One region of the Cohnella herbarum genome, then DNA from elsewhere that is predicted to be linked to it. Evidence: riboswitches for the same ligand, from Rfam matches in the RefSeq annotation. Region 1 holds a riboswitch; the other holds the start of a gene.
What was found. Region 1 has a riboswitch for cobalamin ahead of HH215_RS06330 (glutaredoxin family protein). Riboswitches for the same ligand answer to the same signal wherever they lie in the genome.
Positions count from the first base shown of each region.

Region 2: another riboswitch for cobalamin. It lies ahead of cobT (nicotinate-nucleotide--dimethylbenzimidazole phosphoribosyltransferase); the one in region 1 lies ahead of HH215_RS06330 (glutaredoxin family protein).

Region 1 is NZ_CP051680.1:1,460,897-1,475,971, forward strand. Features, by position in the region: gene HH215_RS06305 (Ger(x)C family spore germination protein) at 1-980, opposite strand, end outside; gene HH215_RS06310 (spore germination protein) at 977-2,509, opposite strand; gene nrdF (class 1b ribonucleoside-diphosphate reductase subunit beta) at 2,659-3,624, opposite strand; gene nrdE (class 1b ribonucleoside-diphosphate reductase subunit alpha) at 3,612-5,705, opposite strand; gene nrdI (class Ib ribonucleoside-diphosphate reductase assembly flavoprotein NrdI) at 5,702-6,073, opposite strand; gene HH215_RS06330 (glutaredoxin family protein) at 6,070-6,294, opposite strand; cobalamin riboswitch at 6,467-6,644, opposite strand; gene HH215_RS06335 (ABC transporter substrate-binding protein) at 6,965-8,491, opposite strand; gene HH215_RS06340 (carbohydrate ABC transporter permease) at 8,554-9,435, opposite strand; gene HH215_RS06345 (ABC transporter permease) at 9,455-10,384, opposite strand; gene HH215_RS06350 (response regulator transcription factor) at 10,519-12,129, opposite strand; gene HH215_RS06355 (sensor histidine kinase) at 12,144-13,883, opposite strand; gene HH215_RS06360 (glycoside hydrolase family 3 protein) at 14,083-15,075, opposite strand, start outside.
Region 2 is NZ_CP051680.1:596,656-611,730, forward strand. Features, by position in the region: gene HH215_RS02345 (MFS transporter) at 1-663, shown strand, start outside; gene fakB (fatty acid kinase binding subunit FakB) at 752-1,594, shown strand; gene HH215_RS02355 (hypothetical protein) at 1,749-2,654, shown strand; gene HH215_RS36795 (helix-turn-helix transcriptional regulator) at 2,727-4,727, opposite strand; gene HH215_RS02365 (hypothetical protein) at 4,747-5,226, opposite strand; cobalamin riboswitch at 5,785-5,984, shown strand; gene cobT (nicotinate-nucleotide--dimethylbenzimidazole phosphoribosyltransferase) at 6,320-7,384, shown strand; gene HH215_RS02375 (cobyric acid synthase) at 7,381-9,000, shown strand; gene cobD (threonine-phosphate decarboxylase CobD) at 8,997-10,142, shown strand; gene HH215_RS02385 (bifunctional adenosylcobinamide kinase/adenosylcobinamide-phosphate guanylyltransferase) at 10,139-10,693, shown strand; gene cobS (adenosylcobinamide-GDP ribazoletransferase) at 10,690-11,442, shown strand; gene HH215_RS02395 (adenosylcobinamide amidohydrolase) at 12,132-12,860, shown strand; gene cbiB (adenosylcobinamide-phosphate synthase CbiB) at 12,857-13,852, shown strand; gene HH215_RS02405 (RNA polymerase sigma factor) at 13,975-14,505, shown strand; gene HH215_RS02410 (hypothetical protein) at 14,486-15,075, shown strand, end outside.

The DNA of each region.
Region 1 (15,075 bases):
ATCGAGATGGCGTGATGTAGGCGCCGCTGCACCTGCTCGGCGATTTTCTCCTCGAATAGCTCCGCGTCCTCGACCGACTTCAAGCGTGAGCACTTGAGTTCTCCGATCGTCCCTTTGATTTCGATGCGCACGTCGACCGACACGGAGTCGCCATGCACGTGCGGAATCAATCGGCTGCGGAAAAAGATCACTTCGATCGATTCCATCCGGCGATCCATCCCTTCCGCGTTGCCGATGCACGGAAATTCCAGCACGCCGCTCTCGTATTTGTCGACGAGCATCAGATAGGCTTCCGTGTCTTTCCCGCGCAGCGCGTCGACGAGCTTGCTATCTTTCAGAATGGCAATGCCCGATACGACGGCCTCTTTCCCGGAATCGGTTATGCGGATTAACGGAATGTCCGACGTTTTGGAGGGGCTTTTCATTTGGATGGCCAGCTCGTATAGCGGGATTTTAGTCGTTTTTCCGGTGTAGATCGCCCCGTTCGTTTCCATTTTCTTGAACTGCTGGCCGATCGTCTGTTCGATGAACGGACGAATGTTCAGAAAGTCCGCCGCCTCTCCTTCCGCGATCAACGGGAGCACGGTTCCCCTCGGCTCGTGGTCTCTTGAAAAATAGTCGAGGATTTCCCGGATGTTCCTCGATTGAGCCAGCTTCTCTCCGATCAAAATCACGCGCATATGATCCCATTTCGCCTTGCGGCCGAATTTGAGCGGAACGTCGCGCACCGCTTCGAAGATCGTTTCCGCGCTAGTGACGATATTGATGCCCTTCGCCGTGGACGATTTCGCGCTCCCGCTCATCTCCGTCTTGTTCGAAGGATTGTAGAAATGGGTCGTTAACCGGATGAGATCGTCCTCGGACGAGTCGATGGCGACCGCCTGAACGTATCCGTACTCGTCGAGTTCGTTGTTGTCCCAGCAGCCCGAGACCGCGAGCAACGAAAGCGCGAGCGTAAGGGATGCACACCAACGTTTCAACGTTCCTTTCCCCTTCCGGCTCTTCTATGCCTCATTCGGCGATCTCCGGGAGTCTGCGGCAACAGACGTTTCGGAAGAACGAATAAGGCATCCCTAAGGCCTGCGAGATCCAACGGGCTGATGGAGGCCAAGTAGGGCTGTCCTAACGGACGAAGAACGGCGAGATGAAGATAAATCAGCAAGAAACCGACCATGATCCCGAGACCTCCGAACGTCGCGGCCAACAACATCAAAGGGAAACGCAAAATGCGTATCGCTATGGCCATATTGTATTGCGGGAAAGCGAACGACGCGATGCCGGTCAGGGCGACGACAATGACCATGACCGGAGAAGCGATCTGCGATTGAATCGCGGCTTGTCCGATCACGAGGGCGCCGACGATGCTGACGGCCGAGCCGATCGGACGTGGAAGCCGGATACCGGCTTCCCGCAGCAACTCGAAGAAAAACTCCATGATGAGCGCCTCCACGAAAGCCGGAAAAGGAATCCCTTCCCTCGTGTTCAGAATCGCAAGAAGAAGAACGGTCGGAATCAATTCGGAATGAAACGTGGACAACGCGATGTAGGTGCTGGGAAGCATCAAGGCGATGATAAAAGCAGCGACCCGCAAGACTCGAATGAGCGAAGAGAATACGGGCCGGTAATAGTAATCGTCGCTCGCCACGAAAAATTCCATGAAAGTTCCCGGACAGATCAAGATCGACGGGCTGCCGTTTACCAGGGCGATGATTTTGCCGTCGAGCAGCGCGGCTACGGCCGTATCCGGTCGCTCCGTGTAGCGCGCTAGCGGAAAAGGAGAATATCGGGTTTCCCCTACCCAATCTTCCAGGTAGGTCGCGTCGAGAATTTCTTCTTGGTCGATTGCCGAGATTCTCTTTTTGAATTCGAGCAGAATTTCCGGTTTAACGTAGCCGTCCAAATAGCCGTAGGCGATCTTTCGTCTGCTCTCCGCCCCGGCGGTCCGGAACTCGAACTTCAGATTCGAGGATTGGAGCAGATTGCGGATTACGCCGACATTGCGGTCCAGGCTTTCGATCGTGCTCGCGTGAGAACCTTGGACGCTCGGCTCGTTGATCGGTTCCGAGGTTTGCCTCTGTTCGACGTCCAGGGCGGGATAGGCCAACGCCATGTTCCATCCGTCGAACAACACGAGAACTTTGCCTCCCAGGACGGCCTGCGCCGCCTGATCGAACCTCGCGATCAAGTCGGCTCCGGACTCCGATATCCCGTGCCTTTCGTAATGGCGGACGACGTCTTCCACGGTCACGGACTCCGCCGGTCCGAGCCGATGCGCGACAAGGTTCTGCAAGGAGATTCGAAGCTCGTTCTTGCGGACCGGCTTGACCAACGTGTCGAAGCAGACGGTCAGAGCCTTCTGCTCCATGCGCGGACCGTAGCTCCATCCGCTCATCTCGAGATCCGAGCAATCGGCGAATCGCTCCGCCAGTTCCCTCGAGTTTTCCTCCAGTTTTATGGACAGAGGCGAAGATGCCGAAGTCTCTTCTCGATCGTCCAGGCTCTTTCTCATGCTTCTCCCTCCCCCTTTGGGCGCGACTGGAAACATTCGTTAGGTTTACCAGTTGAGGGAAGGGCTATTCGATTACGAGGGTCAACGGCAAAAAGACGCCTCCCCCCGATACTTAGAGGAAAGACGCCTTCCTAGTGTAGCTTATGCGCTTAAAATTTGAACGTATCGTCCGTAATCGGAGCGACTTTCGCCACCGCGTACGTAGACCCTTTTTGCGAGAAGAAATCGTAAGTGGAACCTTCGTTCCTAATCCCGTTCATGACGATCGGGTTCACTTCTTCGTCCGGAAACATCGTCTCGAAGCCGATGTTCATCAGCGCTTTGTTCGCATTATAACGGATATAGCTTTTCACGTCCGGACTTAATCCGGTTTCCGCATATAAATCATTGGTATAGTTCAGCTCGTTATGGTACAAGTCCAACAAGAACTCGTAAGCCCAAACCGTCAGCTGCTCTTTTTGCTCCGCGCTAAATTGTTTGAAATGTTGTTGAGCAAAGAAACCTATAGCTACGCCGTGAATCGATTCGTCCCGTAAAATGAGCGAGATGACCTCCGCGCTATTACGAAGCACGCCTTGGCCTCCCAAGTATAGTGGAAAGAAGAAGCCCGAGTAGAACAAGAACGACTCCAGCATAACAGAAGCGAACATCGCCTTCCATAGGGTAACCGGTTCGCCTTCTTCGATCGCGAGATAGACGTCGCTGATCCGTTTGGCTTTGTACTGCAAATACTCGTTCTGCTTTACCCAGTTGAAGATCGTGTCGATCTCGCCGTTCGTACATAATGTCGTGAAAATATAAGAGTACGACTTCGCGTGAATGGCTTCGAACGAGGCAAACACCGTGTAGAGCGCCTTTTCTTGCAGATCCGGAGCATGGCGGGCGATCTCGTTCATCCCGATATTCGTCTGAATCGTATCTAGCAGCGTAAGGCCGCCGAACACCTTTTTGTACGTATCCTGATGCGCGAAATCCTGCCACTGCTTCAAATCTTTACTGACCGCTATCTCTTCGGGAAACCAAATTTGTTTCCACTGTTGATCCCAGAATACCTTCGTCAGCTCTTGTTGGCTTCGATTCCAGTTTACGGCTTCGAACGCTTTTAGATCGAACACGACACACACTCCTCGATGGTCTGAAGACGCTGACGCACGTAATACACCGTCTTGATCCCTTTCATCCATGCATAGATATAAAGACGCGCCAATTGCTCGGTCGTCCATTGATCAGTCACATACAACGTCATCGAAATTCCTTGGTCGATGTGACGCTGCGCGGCCGCGTACAAATCGACCATTCGGAATTGATCGATCTCATAGGCTTCCTTGTATAACGCGATGTTATCGTTCGTCAAGAATGGCATCGGATAAATCGTACGGCTGTCGGCATAATCCCGAATTTCAACCTTCTCCGTGCAAGGAGCGATCGAAGCCGTGCTGTTGCGGATATAGGAAATGCTTCCGGTCGGCGCAATAGCCAGCCGGTACGCGTTGAATAATCCGTGTTCCATGACCTGTTCCTTAAGCTCGGCCCACATCTCCGCCGTAATCAACGGGACGTTGCCTAACGCCTTGATGACCTCAACCGGCAGCTCCTCGTCGGATTTGCTGATATACGCATCGAAATAGCTTCCGTTGGCGTAATCGCTTCGCTCGAAGCCGTAAAATGTTTCATTGCGTTCTTGGGCGATCTGGCTCGATGCGACCAAGGAGTAATAATTGAGCGCCTCCATGAATGCGTCAATAAAGAGGGCGGATTCTTTCGATCCGTAAGCCAATCCTTGCGAGATCAAATGTCCGTGCAAGTTCATAACGCCAAGTCCGACGGAATGCATGCTTTTGTTCGCTTTCGAAACGGACGGTACGTTCTTGATATCGGTCATAAGCGACACATTGGACAACAATCGCATCGACGTGTCGATCAACTGCCCGAAGGATGCCTCACGCGTCGCGTTGTGTATGTCAATTGAACCTAAGTTGCAAGATACGTCCATTCCGTAATCGTTGTCGGTCCCGTGGTCGTGGATGACGCTGGTTTCTTGAACCTGCAAAATTTCCGTGCACAGGTTCGACATCTTCACCCGGCCTAAATTGCGCAACGGGTGCTTGTCGTTCACGTGGTCGTCGAACACTTCGAACGGATAGCCCGATTCGAACTGCGCCTTCTTGATTTCCGTATACAATTTACGCGCATTGATGCGCTTGATTTTGCGAACGTTAGGGTTGTCCAACAGCTCGTAGTACATCTCGTTAATGCTGAGCTCAGACATCCGTTTGCCGTATTCCTTATATATGTCGTACGGACTAAACAACACCATATCCTTATCGCGCTTCATCAGCTCGAAGAAAATATTCGGCACGATAATGCCCGTCGAAAGCGTCGCTAGCCGTATCTTATCGTCAGCGTTAGGTTTCTTAGCGGAAATAAAGTTCTCGATATCGGCGTGGAAAACGTTCAAGTAGATAACACCGGAGCCATTACGCTGGCCAAGTTGATTCGAATAGGAAAAGGAGTTCTCCAGAAGCTTGGCTACCGGCATAACCCCGCTCGCGCGGTTAAGAATGCCCTTGATCGGATCCCCGAGCGGTCGCAGGTCGGTTAAGTTAACCCCGACACCGCCGCCTAAGCGAGACAGTTCCAGGCAGTATCCGATATTCTGTGAAATACTGTTCATCGAATCGTCCATCGTCAACTTGAAGCAGCTAACGAGCTCTCCTCGCGCCATCTTGCCGCTATTGAGCGCGGTCGGCGTCGCCGGTTGGTAAGCCGACATCATCGCTTCGACCGCCCGTTCCGCCAGCCGTTCATCCCCTTGCGCTAAATACAAAGAGATAATAACGATGCGATCCTCGTACTTCTCGAGAATTTCCTCGCCGTCCCGGCTCTTCATCGCATAGCTCTCATAAAATTTGCTGGCGCTCATGAACGACGGAAAACGAAATTCGTACGCGTACGCTTTCTCGTATAACCGCTCGATGAACTCCATCGAATATTGCTTAAGGAAGCCAGCTTCGTAGTACCCTTCGTCCACAAGATACCGAATTTTTTCTTCCGTATCGATAAAATATCGCAACTTTACGTTAACGTGCTCCAGAAAATAGCGGCGCGTCGCCTCTTTGTCTTTCACGAGATCAAGCTTTCCCGTCCGGCTGTATTGATTAAGAACTTCGTTGTTCAACTTTAGATAAGACTTCATCCGACTCTCTCCTCCCGGAAACCATGCTCGTAATAACGGCGAATCGCCTCGTAATCTTCGGCGAAGCCTCGCAAGTCGATTTTACGGACAAGCGGAACTTGCCATTGCCGCGCAAGGGCATCGCCGGCCGCCCCGAATACGCGATGGCCGAAGTTGCTGTTTCCGCTTACGATCACTCCTTGGCAATACGCGCCGCACCGCTCCATAAACTCCTTCACGATTCGCGGAACATCGCCTAGCCCGTCCGTATAGGTGAACAGCAAAAAAGGCTGCGTCAGCTTAACGTCATCGGCGATTTCGATCGCCGGCAATTGAAGCCGCGAAACGATATAGCGAACGTTTCCCGTACGGCTCGCGAAGGCAATCATACGTTCGCTTTCTCCAATTGCTTGACCATGTCGTTCGTATCGAAAATGAACTCGCCTTCGACCTCCATGACCGGCACGCTCATCGCGCCTGCCGCCACGAGCCTCTCAAACGCTTCCGCGTCATGATCGACGTTGATAATCTCGACTTCGACGCCCGCGCGTTGTAATTCTGATTTGATCCACATGCATTTCGGACATACCGTTCTTGTATAAAGCTTCATCTTCTCGTCTCCTCTAGTCGTATTCGCAAATAAAAAGAACACCCTCGTCTCCGGGGGGTTCTACCGAATCGCGTGGTTATTTTCGGCAACCGAACATGCGCATTCTTCATGCCGCAAGCGTTGCCGAAAATCCCGCTATATTCGCTTCATTTCTCAGCCCCCGGAGAAATGCAAACAGCGTTTCGGTCTGGCAGGTCCATCTGGCTTCGCTTCGTCCCGGCGTCCCCTTCCCCTGCCGATTGCACAGTAGATTCGAACGTCCGTCAGCGTTACAGATGCGGGGACTTCGCTAGTATCGCACTAGCTTCCCTATTAAGCTACCTTAGTGTACCTAGCCGAAACAGATATGTAATTGAAGTAAAGCAATTGTAGCACATGCGATTCAATATTCCAAGATACAGTATGTATAGAGGTATTTGTTGGTACTAACGATCAATATCTAGATGATACAAAATGGCCGTAAAATACGATGAAACCGTGCGTATTGACGAGGTTTAGAGCAAAATCAATAGAAATAGCCACCGCCTAACGGGTGGCTATTTCTATTGATTTTTATTTATGCGAAACCTATATCGATTTCAACTGACCCCCTCATGACCGGAACGTTGTTGAACGTGAGCTGCGCCCAGCCCGGAATGGAGGCGGAACAACGGAACTTAGTGGTTCGTATTTACTTTTCTTCCGATGCCGCCCATACGTCGAGCTGTTTTTGTTTCTCGGCGATAATTTTATCGAGTCCCGCCGACTTCAACTTCCCGTTGAAATCGCCCAGCGTCGAAGGATCCAATGTGCCCGTCTCGAGTCCGACCTTGTATTGGTTGACGACGTTCGTGACCGCCGCCACTTCGTTCTTCACTGAGTTCGAGTCGAACGTAAAGCCTAGCGCCTTGGAGAACGTGGCCGATTTATTGAAAGCTCTCATCTGCTCCCAGATGTCCGGCGCTGTTCCTTTCCACACGGCCGACAGCGCGTTGTTGCCAATTTCCCATTGGTTGAATTGGTAGCCGGTATCCGTGACGCCTTCCGGTGTTTGAATCGTGCCGTCTTCGTTCTTGACGTAGTGCTTGCCCTCTACGCCGTTCGTTAATAGATTCACGATCTCCTTGTCCGTATACAACAGGTTCATCAGTTGCATCGCCTTATCCGGATCCGAACTGTTATGCGGAATCGAGATCATCATGGATGTCGCGTTCGAAGAGCTGGATACCGGTTTCGTCAGTCGAACCGCGACCATCTCGTGTCCGTTCAGCCCTGTCTCTTGCTGCTCGAACCCGGGCTTCGTGTTGGAGAAATAGCTGAACGCTTTGCCCGCTCTGACCAAGCTGCTGTAAGTTTCCAGCGTCGTCGCGGCATCCTGCATGATGTATCCGGCTTGATACCATTTGCGAACCAAAGCGACCGCATCGGCATATTCCTGCGTTTCATAGAGGTTGACGATTTTCGTATCGTTATTCGCGAGCGGCAGCACGCCCATGTTGTCGCCGAGCATATCGATCGAACCGCTCAATATATCGGTGACGATCGGAAGCGCCTGAGACCGTGGAACAAGCGGGGAGATACCCGGTTCCTTGTCCTTGATCGTCTTGAGAATCGATTCCACGTCGGCAAACGTCTTGACCGCGGACAAATCGATCCCGTGCTTGTCGACCAGATCCTTGCGCATGATCAATCCGTAATCCGCCGCCGTATCCCGCACGCTAGGTACGCCGTATATTTTGCCGTCGATCTTCGTCGCGTTGTAGATGGCCGGCTCCATCGTGTCTTTGATCGTAGGGCCGTATTTTTCGAGTAATTCGTCGAGCGGAAGCAGTTGACCCTTAGCGACTTGGTTGCTGAAATTAAACATCGTCGACGTTAGCATGAGGTCAAGCGGCTCATTCCCCGCGAGCAGTAAATTGATCTGTTGGTTCCATGAGCCTGCGTCGATCGGCATCAGTTCAACGGTCGCGTTGATTTTCTCTTTCGCGATGATGTTAATGGCGTCTTGAACCGTTTTGAAGTCTTTCGTGTTAGATACGCTAAAGTAAGCCATTTTCAAATTCGCCGTCTTCTCGTTGGCTTGCGCCGGGCTTGCCGTCGTTCCCCCTTCCGTTGCCCCGCCGTTCTTGTTATTGTCGTTTCCGCAAGCGGCCAACAAGGCCATTAACGCCAACAACGCAGATAGCAGAATCGTAGATGATTTGCGTTTGCTCCACATGTTTCGTATCCCCCTAATGATGGTGTGTATGCCACCGAACCCGGAAGTCCGGATAAAGCCGATCAACCTTTAACGGCTCCGATCGTGAGCCCCTTCACGAAGTATTTCTGGAAGAACGGGTATATGCAGACAATAGGCAGAATACCGACGACCGCCATGGCCATGCGAACCGCATTCGTCGGCAGCGACGCGGCTTGTCCCTGCGTACTGCCTAGCGTATTTTGCTGGAGAAACTGAATGTTGCTGAGCATCCGGTTCAACAAGCTTTGGATGCTGAACAGCTTGGCGTCGGTCACGTAGATCAATGCGTTAAACCAGTCGTTCCAATAGTTGATCGTTAGCATCAAGCCGATCGTCGCCAAGATCGGCAGCGACAGCGGCAATACGATGCGGTAGAAGATTTTGAATTCCGACGCCCCGTCCATGTAGGCCGATTCGATGATCGGAACCGGTATGGAGGTCGAGAAGAACGTCCGGATCAACAGAATGAAAAATCCGTTCGTAAGCAATCCCGGGATGATCAACGCCATCAACGTGTTTTTCAAGTGGAACAGCTCAGTGTAGACGAGATAAGTCGGTACGAGCCCCCCGTTGAATAACAAAGTGAAAAACACGATGAACGAAAGCGATGTTCGAAGCGGCATGTCTTTGCGCGACAACGGATAAGCGAGCAGAGCCGCGATGAGCAGCCCGACGAACGTACCCGTTATGGTAATGAATACCGTAATGCCGTAAGCTCGTAGCATCGTGGACGCTTCCGTCCAAAGGTAGGCGTAGGCGTCCATGCTGATGCGTTCCGGGAACAACGAATAGCCGTTGCGAATAATGGAGCTTTCATCCGTGATCGATGACATGAACAGCAGCAGGAACGGAAACAAACAAGCGCAAGCGAGTACGAATAACACGGCGTGAACGAAAGTCTGATTCATTTGTATCGATTTCATCTCGGGTCCCCCTCTCTTCTCAGAATAAAGCCTGTTCTCGGTTTCTTCGACTGACGACGTAATTCGACAGGATAACGAGAACAAACCCGACAAGAGATTGGTACAAGCCCGCGGCGGAAGACATCCCGATGTCTCCTAACGTCATCAGGCCGCGATATACGTACGTATCGATGACGTCCGTCGTCGGCTGCAGAGGACCGGAGTTCAGCGGCACTTGGTAGAAAAGCCCGAAATCGGAGTAGAAAATTCGCCCGATCGCAAGGAGCGTTAGCACCGTAATGGTCGGCATGATCAACGGGACGGTAATGCCCTTGATTTGTTGCCATTTATTCGCGCCGTCGATCGTCGCGGCCTCGTAATATTCTTGATCGATTCCGATAATCGCGGCCAGGAAGATGACGCACAGATAACCGACGTTCTTCCACACGTTCACGATCGTTAGAATATAGGGCCAATACTTCGGCTCGCTGTACCAGGATATCGGTTCGATTCCGAACGCCGGCAGCAAGCGATTGAGCAGGCCGTTCTCGACGTTGAGCATCGACAGAACCAAATAACCTACGATGACCATCGAGATAAGGAAAGGAAGCAAAATGATGCTTTGATAAAATCTTGCCGCGATTTTATGCCGTACTTCGTTGAGCAGTATGGCGACCGCGATGGCGAGAACCGTGTTGAGCACGATAAACCCGCCGTTGTAGAGCAGCGTGTTGCGGGTAATGATCAGCGCGTCGGACGTCTTGAACAGATACTCGAAATTGCTGAAGCCGATCCAATCGCTGCCGAGAATTCCTTTCGCGTAATTGATGTTCTTAAAGGCGATCATGACGCCGAACATCGGCAAATAATTGTTGATGATCAAATAGATCAATCCGGGCACGACCATGATCAGCAGTGCCCTGTAGCGTCTCGCTTTCTTCAGCGCCGCGCGCCATCCTGTCCGTTGCATGCGCTTCCTCCTCGATTCGTTGCTGTTACTTCTTCATTGTATAAGCAGCAGACAACCGGCGCTTACCACGAACACGACTTCGTGTTTTCGTTATTCCGACTTGTTCCGGATTCGGGAGTTTCCGCAACGGGCCGTCATCTCCTCGAGCATTGCTTGCGGTAGTCGATCGGGTTCAATCCCGTCGTTCTCTTGAATAGCGTGGAGAAGTAAGAAAGGTTCGTATACCCGATTTCGACGGCGATATCGCTGACCGAAAGACGGGAATCGCAGAGCAACCTCTTGGCGAATTCGATCCTTTGCTGCTGCATGTAATCGGATATGGAGAAGCCGGTTTCCTTCTTGAACACCCTCGTTAAGTAATCGGGATTCAGGAACACATGGTTCGCAACGTCTTCGCGGGATAAGCTCTGCAATCCGAGTTGATCGTGTATGTAGCGCTTCACCTTATCAACGATCGACATATTTTCCTCGGAATCGTGCAAGCGATTCATCGCCACGCTCAGTACGTACAACACCCACTCCCGAAGCGACGAGACGGAACGAAGCACCGTTGCGGGCTTATCCGTCATCAGGTTGCGGGAAAATACTAGATTAGCTTGCAAGCCTTTCGACTGGAGAATGAAGTAAACCATCTGCAGAAAATCCTGATAGAACAGGTGCAGCGAATGGGAATCCGCTTCAACTTCATCCCCTCTCCAAGAGTCCAGATAGCTTACGATGCCGGCGGTTAGCCTCTCCCTAGCTCCCTGCTTCATCCACAAGGCCCATTCTTCCACGGGAGCCGGCGGCATTCGGGTCGTTCGATTCTCTTTCTTGCCGGTTTCATAGAGGAATAACGTCCGATTGACCCGAGTGACGTTGTTTTCATCCAGGTCCTGCAACCGTCGAAGCATGGCGGGCATTTCGTGCAGCTTGACCGGCTTGCCGATATAGCAATTGATGTCGCAATGCAAATTCGAATTGCAGAACGCGATAAAAGAGTCGCAAGCCGCTTGGACAGGCGGCATGACAAATTCGGCTTCGGACGGAATGGCGGCCAACAGCGAGCCCGCCTCAAGCGGAACGACGGTGCCTCTTCCGGCGACTCCTTCTTCCGCCGCGTTGCGCAGCGCGAACTCCATAATCCGTTCGTCTCGCGGATTCCATGCTTGATGCCATTCGCGCACGGTAATGTAGACCGATAAGAACGAAACGTCATCCGAGTAGATTAAACCGATTCTCGACGCCTGCTCCCTTACTGCTTCCGGGGTCGACGCGAACGTCTGCCGGAGAAGATCCTGCCAGAATCTTTCCGCCATGACCGGTCGATGTTTATCCCATAAGCCGAGATAATGCTTGTACGTTTCTTCGAACGAATGAAGCTCCCGATCTTTGCGAATCTTCTCCAGCGCGTTCGCGATAACGCCTTCCAACTCGGAGTAATCGACCGGCTTAAGCAAATACCCGAAGCTTTGCAAGTGGATCGCTTGCTTCGCGAAAGAAAAGTCGGAATGGCAAGTCAGAAATATCGTCTCCGTCCGGGGAAAGTTTTCTCTGGTCCACTCCAACAGATCCAAGCCGGAACCCATGGGCATCTCGATATCGCAGATCATCAGGCTAACCGGCTGCGACCGGAATACGTCCTGCGCTTGCTTTAAGCTATGCGCGGTATGTATGGCGGAGATGTTTAACCGCTCCCAGTCGACGCCTGCCTGCAGCCCTCTGACGGCATGAACCTCGTCGTCGACGAGCAAAACGTGATGCATTGGCGATGCCCCCCTCATGCGGATTGTACCGGCAACGTAATCCTCACCGTCGCTCCTTGAATTTGCCTTTCGTTATAGAATGCGATCGAAGCTTTGTCCTGATAGAGCAAGCGGAGCCTTCGCTTTACGTTCCAGATGCCGATGTGCTCGCCTTCCTCCCCCGGCATTCCCTCCGCGTCCTTCAACCTTCGCAGCGCTTCCTCCGAAAAACCCGGGCCGGTGTCCCGGATTAGGATTGCCACGATAGGCGCACCATCGGCGTCGGCATGCTCCAGTGCGACCTCGACGTCGATGCGGATCGGCTTATCGATGCTAACCGCGTGTTTGATCGTGTTTTCCACGATCGTTTGAATTACGAGAGGCGGAACTTCGATATCCAGCAAGCTGTCCGGAGAATCGAGCCGGTAAGCGAATATGCCGGGAAATCTTAATTCCTGGATTCGCAAATAGTTGGCGGAATGCTTCAATTCATCCCTTAGCGAGACGAAGTAAGAGCTGCTCCTGAACATAAAACGGAAATAGGCGACCAAACATTTGGACATCTCTTGGATAAGCGCGTAGTCTCTCACCGTCGCCAAATTGTATATGATGTTAAGCGAATTCAGGAAAAAGTGGGGATTGATTTGCAACTGCAAGTGACGAAGCTCCGCGCGCTGATGATTCAGCTTTTCTTCGTATACGTTGATCTTCAGCTCATGAATTTCGCCGATCATCCGGTTAAACGTCTCGTTCATCAGCTCGAATTCGGTCGAGCTAGAAGCCTTCTCCAGCCGCGCGTCCCATTTCCCGCCTTGAAGCTTGCGCATAGCCACGACGATGCTCTTGATCGGAAGCAGGAACACTCTGCGCATCGCGTACAGGAAGAGAAGCAGGAAAAGCGCCCCTGCAATCGAGATGAGAGTCGATATGCGCTGGAGATCGGGGAGACGTTCAAGAATCTCGCTCTCCGGGACGAGCGCGATCAGGCTGAACCCTCCTTCTTTCGAGGTTTCTCCCATGACGAGGTACTGCGCGTGTTTCCCGCTAAGGCTGTACGAATCTTTAGAAAATCGCAGGTCGATTCCGTTGTCTTCGACTAGCTCGGCATGGTTGATCGGGATGAGCCGATCCGTAGCCAGCAACGCCGCGCCCGATTCGCCCAGATCGATCAAGCTCAACGGTACGATCAGCTTCTTGCTGTTGACCCACGCGCCGACATAGACATCGCCGGTTTTGATCAAGTGAAACATATGATAGTCTCGTTTGCCTTTCCACGCGTGCCATTGGGAGAAATCGAAATCGTCCGACGCCTGTTCGATCATCGCGACGATATCGCTTTTCACGGTTTCGCGGGCCTCGAGAGTATCCCCGAAAGTTTGCGTCATAATCAATTCTTCGTTGGGCTCGGAATATACGAAAAACGAATCGATAGACGGATAATAGGTAATGTCTTGCAGAAGATCTTGGAAAATGCGCAGCTTGGCTAGCGTGTATACGGTTTCATTTTCGGATTTGCGTTTATTCAATTCCAGCAGGTCCGTCTCCGTTTCCGACAGATTAAACAAGTAATTGTCGACCTCTTGCAGGTTGCGGTCAATCTGGTTCATATACAGACTCAACATGTTCTTGTTCGATTGCGCGACTTGGTTACGAACGACATCGATCGAATAAGCGTTGTTAATGATAAGCAACGCGATCAATGGCGCCATAATCAGGGTAATTACGGCGAATAGCTTAAAACGTAGCGAATGGAGAAAAGGTTTAAGTTGACGCATGCGCAACGACGCTCCTTCTAGCGGGAAGTTCTTCCATTATCTCATCCCGTTTCGATGCACGAAAGACACCCGATTATCGGGTGTCCTCGATTAACGATTCAGAATGTATGAAATTTGCTTTACATTTCCGAATCGTCTCCGACAAAAACAGCTTCCCGCCATGCCTAAGGACGGCGGCAGCCGTTTTTGCTTGCTAGCATCAAGATTGCGAGATTGCGGGAACATTGTAACGAGCCGTTCTCTCGTCCTGAATGACGCCGGACCAATTCAAACCGAAGGCGAAATCGTAAGCATGGCCAGAGGCGTCAACGTGCGGAATCAACTCCCGGGGCACGTCCTCCCGCTGCCGTTCCACGGTATCCATATCGGCTGGCAATTGCATCGGAAGTAAGCCGCTCGGCTCCGCTTCCCCGGTCATCGCGTCGAGCATCGCTTGGGTTTGTACGCCGAAGTGCACGAGAATCGCGTCCGCGGACGCTTCGAACTCGCGAACGACAGTCGGCTTCGACAGCAGCAGCGAGACGACGACCGGCTTCTCCCCCATAAGCGCTTTCGTTTGCAGTACCAGGTCCAAATCCGGAGCGTTATGAGCGGTAACTGACTTGCCTTTATACGAACGGTTCTCGACGTCCGTCGGCCGCGAATCTCCGGCAAGGCTTCGTTCGCGTGCGTCCGCGGCGGTATACTCGCCGTATTGCAAGCTTATCGGCACGTACCCGTTGCCTCCGGCTTCCGCGTCTACCTTGCTGTAACCGCTGCCTGAATCGGCGCCGTGAATGAACACAAGCGCGCAATCCGCTTCTTCCGGATCGTCCGTCACGTCGAAATAACCGCGTACGACTTCGAGACTTACGGGGTAATCGAACGATTCCGGAGTCGGAAAGCCGAACCAATTCACGCCGGCCGGTACGAACCTCTTAGGCACGTAAACTTTGCTGCGCTTGGCAAGCGGCAATGTAGTGCCCGATTCGTTCTTCAGCATGACGATCGACCGTTGCTGAGCCTCGAAACCTTCCTTCATGAACGCCGCGTTGCCGACCGTTGCAGCGGTTTCCTCCGGGTCCAGATAAGGATTCTCGAATAATCCCAAGCGAAAAATGTTGATCAGTAGCCTGACCGCCGATTGTTCGAAGCGACGGCGCATGAAGCTTTCTCCGTGCTCGGCGGTTCCGATCCTGTACGCTTCGATAAT
Region 2 (15,075 bases), 860 kb from region 1:
CTAGTCGCGATGTTATGCAGTTTGGTTCTGTTACCGGAATCTTTATCCCCGGAACAAAGGCTGAGGCGCCGACAATCCAAGGATAAAAGAGAAAGCGTGTTTCGGCAACTGGCGTTGTCGTTTAAATCCAAATATTTTATTCTTTTGTTTATCGTTTTTGCTCTAACGTTCGGCCTTACGCATTTCGAAGCGATATTTCCGCTATTCGTCGTGCAACGATATGGATTTACTACTCGGGATATCGCCATTCTGATCATGGTTTGCTCTCTGCTGGGCACCGTTAATCAACTGGTGTTATCGGGCTGGCTAACTAGGCGCTTCGGGGAAAAGGCGATCGTGGATTACACGCTTCTGTTGTCGGCGGTCGCGCTCGTGCTTATGCTTTTGTCGGGAAATTTCTTCTACGTGTTGATCATTATGATGCTCTTCTTTACATTCAACAACATAATGCGTCCTACGTTAAACACCTTGTTATCGAAACAAGCCGGCGAGGATCAAGGATTCGTAGCGGGGATGAATAACGCCTACATGAGCCTCGGCAATATTTTCGGACCGGCGCTTGCGGGAATTTTATTTGACGTTCATATGAATTTGCCGTACTTGTTCGGAGCATTCGTACTGTTCGTCAGCTTCTTAATCGCGTTTAAGTATATTAGGAAATAGAAGGAAAGTTGCGATGGGCTAGCGCGGAATGATAGACTAATGGGATAGCCACAGCATTGAAAAACATCAAGTGAAAGCAGGCTGACCCTTGAGCATGATTAGAGTGGTAACCGATTCTACCGTCGATCTATCCGATGATATTTTACAGGAGTACGGCGTTGAAGTCGTCCCGTTATCCTTATGCATTGATAATGAAACGTTTCTCGATCGCGTGGATATTCAACCGACGGAATTTATCGAGAAAATGCAGAAGTCCAAGGAGCTTCCCAAGAGCTCCCAGCCTCCGGCAGGCGCTTTCCTTGAAGTATACGATCGACTGGGCGGCGATGGTAGCCAAGTTCTTTCAATTCATATGACCGGTGAAATGAGCGGGACCGTGCGATCAGCGGAGATGGGCGCGGAAATGTCCGAATCTAACGTAACCGTGGTGGATTCCCGATATATTACGAAAGCACTCGGATTTCAAGTGTTGGAAGCCGCAACTATGGCGAAGCAAGGCCGAAGCATGGCTGAAATCCTCGAAAGACTCGAACAGATTCGTCTTCAAACCCGGTTGTTCGTGGTCGTCGATACGCTGGACAATCTGGTTAAAGGCGGCCGAATCGGCAAAGGCAAAGCTTGGATCGGTTCCTTGCTGAAGATTAAGATCATCGCCACGTTAGACGGGGGAGAGTATACGCCTGTCGCGAAAGTCCGGAGCAAAGCGCATGTGATCGATTATTTGGCGAAGCAATTTGCGGAGGACGTGAAAGGCAAAGCGATCAAAGGAGTCGGGCTTGTGCATGCGGCTGGTTACGAACTGGCATCGAAGCTGAAAGACTCCATCGTCGCCATGACGGGATTCGATAAGATCAGTATCGAAGACACGACGCCGATCATTAGTACGCATACCGGCGTCGGGGCGATCGGATTTACTTATTATTTTGAGTAGGACAACCTATTGATTCAGCATGCGTTTATCGAAATCAAGCTAATCTATGATCGCCTTAGGGCGGACGGGGTTGGCTTTTTTAATGGAAAAAAAGGGGGAATCCGGACGGTTGTCGAATAGGAGATAGCGGAAAGTAATGGAAGGAGCTATAAATGTGGGGAAACTGAAATTTTCGTTAAGTTTTATTATGCTATGGATCGCTCTATGCCCGACGCTAATCGTCAATGCGGCACAGCCGGAAGCGAAAGAGTCAGTTGGGCTTGCCGAATTGGAACCGATAGTTCTGCCGAAGCCGCCTTTCCAGTATTACGTGAGCAAGTTCGCGGACGCCGGCCCTAAGTCAAAGAAAACCGTGAAATTATCGTTGACCAAGAAATCCGTTAAGAACCTCCCGTTCGACCAGAGTTTCGAGGATTACGCCTTGTTCGCGGACAAGGAATACACCGTTCCGAATTCCTATAGGTCCATTGCCGGGAATTTGCCGGAAGGAACTCCAACCGAATATCGAGGAGAGATGCTCGTTAGGGCGATAAAGGGGAAAAACGGCGTTTTTCTCATCTACGGACGCGATTTCGGCGAAAACCGTTACCTGGTCGCTATGGACAAGTCGATGACGAAGGTTTTGTATGCTTACGATTTTATCAATTACGCTTATGCACCCAAATACTTGAAGGCCGATTACGATTATATTTATGAGCAAATCCAGTGGGCTTACGAAGAGGATGGCATTCTTTACGTTTCGAATAGCCATCGGACATATGCCAAGAGTTCCAAGGGGATGAATGGATACGTTACGGCGATCCGTCTATCCGACAATAAAACGTTATGGAGATCCGCATCGCTAGTCGGCAATGCCCGTAGCTTCGAAGTCGTTGGGGATGTCATCTTGTCCGGCTACGGTTTTACGGCGGAGAAGGATTATCTCTACCAGATCGATAAGCGAACCGGCAAAACGCTCGACAGAGTCGCGTTAAAAGACGGTCCCGACTATATCGGCAAACAAGGAAACGAAATTGTCGTCTACGGATACTCGGTCGTGACCCGATTTCAGTTAAAGTAATTCTCATGCCCATGAAAAACCTCCATCGCCGCTTAACGTGCGGAGTTGGAGGTTTTATACGATTGCTGATTGTTAAATGATAGTATCCGAAAGCTGAATTCCCGCGTATTTGTTGACGAGTTGCACCCTGTTTTTAATGTCCATCTTCTTGAAGATGTTTGAAAGATGTTTTTTGATCGTAGCTTCACTTACGAAGAGGAAACCTGCGATTTCAATATTGGAATATCCTCGGATTAACAGTTCGATGATCTCCTTCTCGCGATCCGTCAGATGCGTTGGGTGCTGATCCTTTTGTTCGATTTCTTCTAGCAAACCGAGCGAAGCGATCATCGTATTCAGAAAGGGATGAAGTTTATCTCCGCGCGTGTCGGCAACGAAGACGGGGGTGGGCGTATGTTCGTCGTAGTCGTAGTGGACAACGCCGGATTCTTCGCATCCTAAGCTCGAGATGATGGCTTGAGACAAAGGGTGAGGCGGAGGCGAAGCAACGATATAACCGGGAGATAACATATGGGTAATGAAGGTGATCCCGGATGATTGCAACATTGTAGGGTCGGCGAAATCGTAGGTGTCGAGCGTTTTGATAAAATACCCCGCTCTGGACGATCTAGGCACCTTTAACTCGTTTTGCTTAGATTCGGGCAGATGGTTGAAGTAGTTCGATGAAAGCGGTTTGGCTTTCAAGTAGTCCAGCGTATATTCGTTAATGGGGATAATGACCGATAAACCGCAAATCGTGCCATGTGTATTACGGGTTAGCGTAACGAAACTTGGGTCGAGCTCGGTGAGCTCGTCCAGATCGACATGTTTTAATCCATAGAGGCTGTCCCGGACCGTAATACTGAACTCGACTTCTTCGTTCGTCGCTTTGTCCACGTACCGGACTTGTGTTTCCTTGGCGGTAGCATGGCGCTGCGCGATGTATCGTTCGGCTTCGGCACGATTCGACGCCGATAGAGGCTCTATCGAGTAGGTGATCGAAGTCTGGAAAAAGAACGATTGGATCAGTCTATCGCCGATGTAATAGAAACACTCGATATTTTCCCATGCTTCCAGCTTATCTCGCGCAGAGTTTTTGATTTTTTCGTAATAGTATAGAACGCATCTTTTCCACAACCGATCGTAATCTTGCGGAACAAGCAATCTCATATTTTCATTGATGGCATTGCGGAATAAATCATGCAGCAACCACCCCTGCTCGACCTTGCGGACGAACGAATAACCGATCAGCTTGCGAAAATACTCCGTCGCGACGGGTCTTCCCAATACATAGGATAGGGACTGATGATCGAAATGTCGCAAGACGGAAGCGGCTTCGACGATCTCGCGCATAAGAACGTTCGGAATTTCCTTTAACCAGATCGGCACAAGGCGATTGAGAAGCTCGTCATCCATGTATGTTTCATCCTGTAAGCTAGCGGTTAACGCCGTTGCGGCGAGTAAGCTAAGCGTTAATGGGTGACCGCCGGTTCTGTGCCAAATCCGGTTAATAAGATCATCTTGATGAATCCCGGATCGCATGAGCAATTGTTTGACCGAGTCGTAATCCAATTCTCCGAGAGGCATTGGAGTTATCCTTTGACGCTGAGAAGACTGAGCATACCATTGAGCGTTTAAGGGAGTTCTGCCGGAAATAAGGAGGAGCACGGAAGGGGCCAGATGAGCGACGAATTGTTCTCGCAGCCAATTTTCCATTTCGCCGACCTCTTCGAACGTGTCGAGAGCTAGAACGAGTTTGTTGTCTTTAGAAGTATTTCGGATCGTATTCAGGCATAAGTCGAGCAGATGATTAAGGTCTTCCGTGCTTTGGATGGATGGGATAGGATAACGGAGCAGACGCAGAAGATGCAAACAAAACTCGGGAGGATTACGGGTGAAGATCGGAATATCCAGCAATAGAAATTTGCTGCGTGCATCCGTGCTGAGACGCCGGAATTCATCCAACAAGTAGCTTTTTCCGATACCTCCGCTTCCATAAATATTAATAATTCGACTCTGGCCGTTATTAGCCGATAGATGTTGGAAGAACGTCTGGATTTCTTGATCTCTTCCCAAGAGAAGCTGCCGTTCCATTTCGCGATCGCATCCAATCTTATTTCGTATAAGAGATCGTCACTGAGCTTTCGCCCGGCATCTTAGAAGATTTGGCAATCGTGATGTAGAAGATCCAAGAGGCCGTGCTCCCGGTAAGGGAGACGCTATCCGTTACGGGCTCGTCTTCGTAGTTATATTTATTATCGGCAAGTACTTTACGATAACGTAGTGCCGTGTCCTTGAAATCGGTCGCTAGTTGATACGAGAGCTGATAGAAGCCGTCTCCTTTAGTTACTCCGTCGCCTGTTCGTACTGCGGATATTCCTTTGGCGCCTTCTAGAATCGGGATATCCGTCGGTACATCGGGAGGTAGAGTCGGGCTAGGTTGGTGGGCAAGCGCAGTCTTCGCGGTTTGTTGGTCCGACTGGCCGGCACCTTTTCCGTCAATCCATTCGGCAAGTTGGCTGCATCCGACGAGTAGGGATAAAGAGAGGATGGCAATCGAAACGATTAAACTCTTTTTATGCGCGGGACCCATGAATTCACTCCTTGCTCTGAATCAGATCATCATGATACAAATTGTATCAAATGAGTGAAAAATAAGCAACCGCATGGGTTAATTCTTAAGTTGAAAAGTGCTTGTCTGAACGGAATAGTTCCATTATGGCTCAATTGGTGCTCCATTCGGTAGCGCGTGTGGTCGCGTAACCGCCGGAAGCTTAGAGAAAGCCACAAATTCGGAAAGATAAAGTGGTTAGTGAACCCCTTTGGCGCCTAACCGATTGATGGGAACATGCTCATTGCGTCGACTCTAGGAAAAACCAGCTACTTACTCATCTAATCATTCGAAGTAAATAAATTTATGGATTTATACAATTAATTTCCAAGGAATCCCACCAATATAAGCAAAAAAGCGTACTTCGCGGACGTCACTGCTTTGGGAAGAGTGACTGTAATGAAGATAATGGAAAAGATCGCGAGGGGATGGAGATTGTGTTTCTATTGTGACTAATCTAAATGATGACTAATCTAAATGATTGCATTCACGAATAGGGCGGGCTATAATTCCAAGTGATCGATAACTCGTACCAATTGAATAGTTTAATATGCCTATGGGTGCCTTATCGAAAGCAACGATTAAGGTTAAAAGGGAAGCCGGTGCGAATCCGGTACGGTCCCGCCACTGTGGAATAGGATTTGGCCTTCGCATAGTTTCCGCTCGGATTCGGCGAATGGACTGGCGAGTTCCGTCGGAATCCTATCAGTCAGACGACCTGCCCTAGGCGCGGCAGACGAATTCCTTCGCGGATAAGGATACGGCTCACTCGGGAATTTACATAGCGAAAGATAACATTCCAATTCCCTGTTTGCTGAACCCTAGTCCGTGATTTGCGGTCTAGGGTTTTTTGGAACGATTAGACGGGTTACCATTCGATGAAATTCTACTCATATTAACGCTCGGTACAATTCTGAGTATGAAACGATGAAGATAAGGTGCTTTGAGTGCGCTGCGAGCTGGGTCGGTGAACAAACAGACAGCGCCGGGCATCCGTAGGTGGAGGTAAGGTACTCTCAGTGCGCTAAAGTAACGGATTATTTCACATAAAACGATCGAGAGAGGAAATGATCTCATGACTCCGAACGTCTCTCAACAACTGCAATTTATGACCCAATCCATTAAACCAATGGATTTAGATGCGATGGAGGCTGCTCAGCTTCGGCTGGATAGCTTGACTAAGCCGCCCGGCAGCCTGGGCAAGCTCGAAGCTATCGCCAAGCAAGCGGCGGGGATAACCGGAGAAAGCCTCCCGGATCTGTCCCGAAAAGCGGTTATCGTTATGGCGGGCGATCATGGCGTGTGCGAAGAGGGTATTAGCGCGTTCCCAGCCGAAGTCACGCCTCAGATGGTGCTGAATTTCTTAGGCGGCGGAGCTGCGGTTAACGTGCTGGCACGCCATGCGGGAGCGGATGTCGTCTGCGTGGACATCGGCGTAAACGCGGATCTGCAGCACCCGGAGCTTGTGTCGCGCAAGATCCGCAAGGGCACCGCGAACATCGCGAAGGGAGCTGCGATGTCCCGGGAAGAAGCGGTCGCGGCCATCCGCGTCGGCTACGACCTCGTGTGCGAGCTCGCCGCCAAGGGAACCCGCGTGTTCGCGACGGGAGAGATGGGCATCGGCAACACGACGCCGAGTGCCGCCATGCTTGTCGCTCTGGCGGGAATCCCGCTAGAGCAAGCCGTTGGCCGCGGCACGGGCATCGACGATGCCCGCTTGCGGCATAAGCGCGGCGTCATCGAGCGCGCGCTGCAAGTGAACGCCGCCGACCCGGCCGATCCTCTCGACGTCCTCGCGAAGCTCGGAGGACTAGAGATTGCCGGCCTCGTCGGCGTCATACTAGGCGCTGCCGCCAATCGCGCCGTAGCCGTCATCGACGGCTTCATCTCTTCGGCCGCGGCACTTGTCGCCGGCCGCCTTGCTCCGCAAGCTTTGCCATACATGATGGCATCACATATGTCTCTGGAACAAGGGCACGCCGGCATGCTGGAAGCGGTCGGATTGTCCCCGATGATTCACATGGATATGCGTCTTGGCGAAGGTACGGGTGCGGTATTATGCTTTCATTTGATCGACGCGGCAGGAAAGATCATGCGGGAAATGGCAACGTTCGAGAGCGCGGGAGTGTCGCAATCATGACGGATAAATATGTTATCGCGGGTCATCGACCGGCGCGGACGTTGATGATACAAGGGACGGCATCGGATGTCGGCAAAAGCATCCTGACGACGGCGATATGCCGCATCCTTGTTCAAGACGGGTATGCCGTAGCCCCGTTCAAATCGCAAAACATGTCGCTGAACAGCTACGTGACGCCCGACGGTAAAGAGATCGGACGCGCGCAAGGCATGCAAGCCGATGCTTGCGGCATCGCGGCCACGACCGACATGAATCCGATCTTGCTCAAGCCGACGACGGATCGAGCTTCGCAAGTCGTCGTGCACGGAAAGCCGTACCGCACGATGGACGCATTCAGCTACCGCAACGAATATTTAGCCGAAGCCGGCCTTATCGTGAGGGAAGCCTTGAACCGGCTTCGCGCCGAGTATGATGTCATAATCCTCGAGGGCGCGGGCAGTCCCGCGGAGATTAATCTTAAAGATCGCGACATCGTGAACATGAGAATGGCGGGCTGGGCGGACGCTCCGGTTATTCTGGTCGCGGACATCGACCGCGGAGGCGTATTCGCTTCGATCGTCGGAACGTTGGAGCTTCTAGAGCCGGATGAACGGGCGAGGGTAAAAGGGTTTATCATCAATAAATTTCGCGGCGATGTCGGGCTGCTTCAGCCGGGTCTGGATTGGTTGGAAAATCGGACGGGCAAACCGGTACTCGGCGTCATTCCGCATATCGATAAACTGAGACTGGAATCGGAGGATTCCTTGTCGATCCAGACCTCTTCCTTGGCTGCCGGGACGGATGAAGAGCGATTGGACATCGCGGTCATCCGGTTTCCGCGCATTGCGAATTTCACGGACATCGATCCTCTCTTCGCGGAGAGGGATACGTCCGTGCGGTATGTGACTCGGGTCGAAGATTTCGGACAACCCGATATTGTCCTGCTCCCCGGGAGCAAAAACACGGCGGAAGACCTTTTGTTCCTTAAGGAAACGGGGCTAGATCTAGCCATTCTCGCTCATCGAGAACAAGGGGGATGGCTCACGGGCATTTGCGGCGGTTATCAGATGCTTGGACAAAAGCTGCTTGACCCGGATGGCATCGAATCCGGCAACGAGTATTTAGCCGGCCTTGGTTTGTTTCCGATGGAAACCGTATTCTCGCCGGACAAGAAGACGGAGCGCGTCTTCGGCCAAGCGATCGGATGGAGAATCGGTGAAAATAGCGCCGATAATAGCACTGAAGATGGACGTACATTCCCGATGAACGTACCGATCGAAGGATACGAAATCCATATGGGAATCACCTCTTTTATCCAATCCGTAGAACATCCGATGAGCATCGGACTAAAGCGGGAACCTGGAGTTTCGGAAACCCTGTATCATGAAGGGGCTCGATCGACGGACGGCAAAGTATGGGGAACTTATATTCACGGAATATTGCATAATGACGAGTTCCGGCGCAATTGGTTAAACGCGATCCGATCCGGTAAGGGCTGGATGCCGCTCGAAGGGCTATTAAACTTTAACGGGCTGCGCGAAGCGGAGTTCGATCGTTTAGCCGACCATGTGCGCCGGTATATGAACATGCCTAAAGTATATGAAATCATAGCAACGGGACAGGAGAACGGACAATGAGCGACAGCCCTATCGGAACCGAATTGGAGCCCTTCGGTCACGGGGGAGACCTTGTAACCGCATCAAGTCGATTCGGTATTCCTTCGAGCGAATGGCTCGACTACAGCGCGAACATTAATCCGTTAGGTCCGCCTGTTCAAGTGATGGGTGCCCTCTCTAACGGATTTCGTTCGATCGTCAATTATCCGGATCCGGCACATCGCGAGCTGAAGCGGTTGCTGTCAGATAAGCTTGGCGTCGCGACGGATCATCTGATCATCGGCAACGGCGCTGCGGAAAACATGGCTCTCGCCTTGCTTGGCTTGGATATCCGCTCGGTCGGCGTAGTCGCTCCATGTTTCTCGGAGTACGCGCAATTAGCGGAGCATTTCGGGGCGGAAGTGTTCACGGTCGTGGGCAAAGAAGAGAACGGCTTTCAAGCCGACCCGGACGATCTCCTGCCGCTCCTGGAAAAGGTAGATTTACTGTTCCTCGGCCACCCGAACAATCCGACGGGGTTGACCTATACGTTAGACCAGCTTCGAACGGTCGCCCGGTTCGCGGAACGCGCTTCTACTTATCTTGTCTTAGACGAAGCTTTCATCGATTTTATCGCTCCCGATGAGCGCGTAACGCTGTTGCCCGAGCTTGAGCAATATCCCCATGTCATTCTGATCCATTCGATGACGAAGTTTTACGCGATTCCCGGTCTCCGTCTCGGCTATGCGATTGCCGCTCCTAATCTCGTCCGGAAGATGACGCGCAAGCAGGTCACTTGGAGCGTTAACGGCTTGGCTCTCCTCGCCGGACAAGCATGCCTGCACCCGGATGTAGCCGAATATGAAAGAAGGACGCGCGAGCTTATTGCGCGGGAGAGGGATTTTCTGCAAGAGGAGATCAAGAACGGCTTCGGTTGGCAAGTGTGGCCCGGGGAAGCGAATTTTCTGCTCGTCAGGGTCGGGAAGGCATGGACGGCAAGCTCGCTTCAGCAGGCGTTAGGTCCTAAAGGCGTTATGATCCGAAGCTGCGCCATGTACGAAGGGTTGACCGAGAGAGACATCAGGATCGCGGTACGCGGCAGAGAACATAACGAACGGTTATTGCAAACGTTCCGGGAAGCGAATCGGGAAGCCGAGCGGGAAGGGAGGGGAGTTGCCGAATGAAAATCGTCATGGTCACCGGGGGCGTTCGTTCGGGCAAAAGCGCATATGCCGAGAAGCTTACGCTCGAGCACTCCATGGTTCCTTCTTCTAATGACAGAGTCCTATATGTAGCTACCGGTATGCGATACGACAATGAAATGGATATGCGAATCGAACGTCATCTGCAACGCCGTCCGTCTTCGTGGGACACGTTGGAAGCTCCGGATGAACTATCCACGGCAGCCTATCGGGGATATGGCGTCATTCTTGTCGACTCGTTATCTGCATGGATCGGCAATAAATTAATGGCCGTCCCGGAAGAGCGATGCAGAGACGTTGAAACGACGCAGTTCGTCCAATCGCAAATTCGGGAATACCTCGCGGAATTGATACAGTCGGAAATGGTCGCGGTCATCATCGTCACGGATGAGGTTGGATGGGGTGGGGTAGCCATGACCCCGCTCGGGCGTTGGTTTCAAGACGTCGTAGGCGAGGTAAATCAGCAGCTTGCTGACCAAGCCGATGAGGTTATTGCCGTTATTAGCGGATTGCCTTGGAGGTTAAAGGGATGAGCGCATTCTGGCAGGCTGTCGGCTTCTTGACCCGGTTTCCCGTTCCGGCTAAAGCTCAGACCCTGAAGGGATGGGATAACAGCCCTCGCTACTACCCTGTCGTAGGTCTTATGCTCGGAGCCGTCATTTGGTTAGTCGGTTGGCTTGCGGAGCTCGGATTCGGATCGTTTGGTTTCACGGTGTCCGCAGTCGTAATCGTAGCCTCGTGGATCTTCTTGACCGGAGCGCTTCATCTGGATGGCTGGATGGATTTAGCGGATGGTTTGGGCAGTTACCGCAGCCGTGAACGGATGCTTGAAATTATGAAAGACAGCCGAGTCGGAGCCATGGGCGTCGTCGCGGCCATCGTTCTCATCGGTCTGAAGGTTGCGGCCTTGCAGCAACTCGTTATTCATGACGAACTCGCCATAGTCGCAATGGTGCCGGCGGTAGCAAGGTTTGCGCTTCTTGGCGTTATCTATATTTTCCCATATATACAGGTTCAAGGCTTAGGCACCGGGTTGCGACAAGGCGTAAATCGAGCTAGCCTCGTGCTTAATCTGCTCTTGCTGCTAGCCGTTGCGTATTTCATCGCAGGATTCATCGGATGGGTAGCGATAGGCGCAGTCATCGTTGCCGCGTGGCTATTCGGACGATTTATCGTGCGCAAGTTAGGCGGCTTTACCGGAGATGCTTACGGCGCTCTTGTTGAAGCGATGGAAACTTTTATGCTGCTGATCATTCTGATTCTAGTCAATCATTTCGGGTAAGCCAACGGGCAATCGCTCACGAATTCAAGCAGCATTACCATTTCCCCAGCTAGGGCTGACGCATTAGAATTGTTGTCTGCCAATATCAAATAAATCTTAGTGTATTTCCTACACTTAGTTCTGGGTTATTGCCGACTCACTCCATCTAATTGTATTTCGTACAACTCGTTTACCGCATTTCATGTCATCCACCTCAAACCCGCACATCTAGTTGCACTTTTTGCACTTAGTCTGTAGATGAGAGATATTTTCCTTAGATTAAGTGTACAAAATACACTTAGTGCGAGTTCAAAAAGTCCGGTTTTCAGCACCGAGAAGGTTGAAAGAAGCTTAGGGACTGAGGAACGGAGCGTAGGAAGAACCTACGTGAGTACCGGAAGGCCCGGCTGAATTCAAGATTCGATGTCGAGTACGCTTCTAGATAGGCTTCGTGATCAAAATTGGACTTTTTGAATAACCTCACTTAGTCGGTGCAGAAAAAATAGATAGGCTACACTCTAATGCATTAGCCCTGTTTCCAAGCTAACGCGGTATAGATAAGTTGGTTTCGTCGGCGTTACTAGCGGTAAAATTATCCGAAATTATCGTACAGCTCGCGCTTGACTCGATATGCATTAATTTCGTAAGCGATTGTCATGGGTAAGCCAACGATTTAGAATAAGTATCTATAGACAGGCGGGAGAACATAGATGACACAACCTTTTCGCGATCGTACGGTTACGGTCTATCGATCCGCCTTATGGCCGGAGCTGGAACTTCGCTATGTCGCGAATGAGGGCCATGTCCTAATCCGCAGCGATGACATCTACGATGTGCTCAGCAATGCGCCTTATCGCGGCGGGGCTAGCAAAGCGAATCGATTCGTGAACTGGAAGGTGCCCTTAACCTATAATTGCTCGGATCCCGCATCGATGATGCGTGAAGAGATGCACCTGTGGGGATACCCGCCGGATATGGCGATCGGACTGCAGACTGCCGCTCATATTACGCACAGCGCCTTCGCCGAAGAGAACGGAGACGAGTTTAAGCTGCTGGTCTGCGCATCCGCGGGAACGGGTAACGCGGCCAGAGCCGGTCTTGTTCGCGAGACTTTCTCGGCATACGTACCGGGGACGATCAATATTATGATTTTCGTCGATGGCAAGATGACGCATAGCGCCATGGTGAACGCGATCATTAGCGCAACGGAAGCGAAGAGCGCCGCCTTGGACGATTTGAAAGTGAAGGATTACGCTCATGATCGCGTTGCGACGGGAACGACGACCGACACCGTCCTCGTCGCGGTGAGTCAATCGGATACTTACGCGCCGATCCATCAATATGCCGGGGCGGCGACGACGATCGGCAACGCGATCGGTCGGCTTGCGTACGAAGCAGTATATGAAGCGGTTCGGACGCAGGGAGAACCCCTATTATGATAGAAGCGGGAATTATCGCCAGCGCGTTTATTATCGATCTGGCGGTCGGAGATCCGAGAGCGCTGCCTCACCCTGTCGTCGGGATGGGATATATTATTCGTAAATTGGAGCGACCTTTGCGCAATTTGGCTAATCAGAGGTGGTTCCGCAAGCTTTGCGGCGGTTCCGGGTCTTCGAGGGGCAGAGCGTTGAAGATAGCCGGGGTCGCATATCCGATCGTGCTTGTCGGAGGTTCTTTCGCGCTTACTTGGCTGTTGATCGGTTTGTTATTCCGGTTACACCCTTGGCTCGCGTATGGGATGGAAGCTTGGCTGATCTCTACGACGATCGCGACACGCGGTTTAGGCGATGCCGGAATGGACATTTATCGTTTGCTTAAGCAACGGGATCTGCCGAAATCCAGGCATGCGTTGTCCATGATCGTAGGTCGCGATACGGATACGTTGGATGAAAGCGAGATTACGCGCGGGGCGGTAGAAACCGTAGCGGAAAATATCGTTGACGCCATCCTATCCCCGCTATTGTTCGCGTTAATCGGCGGCGCTCCGCTTGCCATGGCCTACCGTGCGGCGAATACGCTCGATTCGATGGTCGGCTATAAGAACGACAAATATCTCGATCTCGGTTGGGCATCGGCGCGCTTCGATGACGTAGCCAACTTTATTCCGGCTCGGCTCTCGGCGTTGTTCATCGCGATCGCCGCTTCGATGCTCCGCCTGCCGTTCAAGCGCTCTCTACGCACGGTGAACCGCGACGCCCGCCTGCATCCGAGTCCGAACAGCGGTTTCCCCGAATCCGCGGTAGCGGGAGCCTTGGGCGTACAGCTTGGCGGCCTCAACTATTACAAAGGCGTAGCATCGGACAGGGCTAGAATGGGCGAGCCCCTTCAACCGCTCAAGGCCGACCACATCAGGCTGACCGTTCGTCTCATGTATGTGAGCTCGACATTATTTTTGGTTTTGATAGTCGTTGCTGCCGCGCTGCTAAATTAAAATACCGTATTCGATTAGGCGGCCCGTGGGGTCGCTATTTTTTTTATAATAAAAGTGTAATGATAGAGCAAAACCGACGTCTAATTCCATATAAAGATCGCGGAAGCGGATGGGAGGGGCAAATGGACGGATATTCGAAGATCGAGGAGTGGTTTCTGACCTATGGGTCCGATGTCCATCATTTCCTTGTCTACTATACGGGCCAGAATCAGGTGGAGGACCTCGTTCAGGACGTGTTCGCGAAAGCGATGAAAGGTTTGCATCGTTTCGAAGGAAGATCGAGTCCGAAAACATGGCTATTCTCAATCGCCCTTCGCGTTGCCATGGACGACCAGAGAAAGAGGAAGAGGATCGGGTTGCTAGGGCATCGATTGAGAAGAGAGCAAACGGTGTCCGTCCCGACTCCGGAGGAAATTCATTTTCATCGCGAGGATCTGCAAAGCGTGTATGTCTGTCTGATGAAGCTCAAGCGCACGTATAGAGACGTGTTGCTTCTGCGCGTGATGGAAGACTTCTCGGCTAACGAAACGGCGGAAATTCTGAATTGGACCGCTACTCGGGTTAACGTAACGTTACATCGGGCGATCAAGAAACTACGAATCCAATACGAGTCGTTAGAAGGAGGCGGGAAACTTGCTACGGGAAGAGAATGAGATGGACTTGCTTGAGCGGATCAGACAAATGCCCAGAAAGCAGTTGAGTGCGGATGCGGAGCAAACGATTCTTAGCAACCTTAGACGATTGAATGGGCAAAAGCAGCAGAATGTCAAGAAAAATAGAGTTTGGCAGAACGCGCTTCTTGTCGCTTCCGTTCCGGTATTGCTGGTATGCCTGTTTTTGATACCTGCTATTATGGAAAAATTTTCTTACAGCAATATGGTTTCCAAGAGTCCTCCGATATCCTCTAGCACTACGGAGTTGAGTCCTAAGTTTGATTTAGTCGCTAAAGACGGCAGCGTGATCTACTCCGATCGTCTCCGAGGCATTAAGGGTAAAATCGCATTTTCGGAAAATTACGAAATCGTAGCGAAGTCTTATGAGACGGTCTCGAAAATTTTCTGGTATGCATGGGGAGATCCTAGTCTGCTTAACAAAGCCCAATTGACGGCTACGGCGGTAAACCTGGATACGGGAGAGAAGTTTCTAGCCAATGAATCGACGCTCGGCAGCCCCATTAACGGGGCGGACGCTCACGCGGTCACGAATTTCAATCCTTTTCCGAG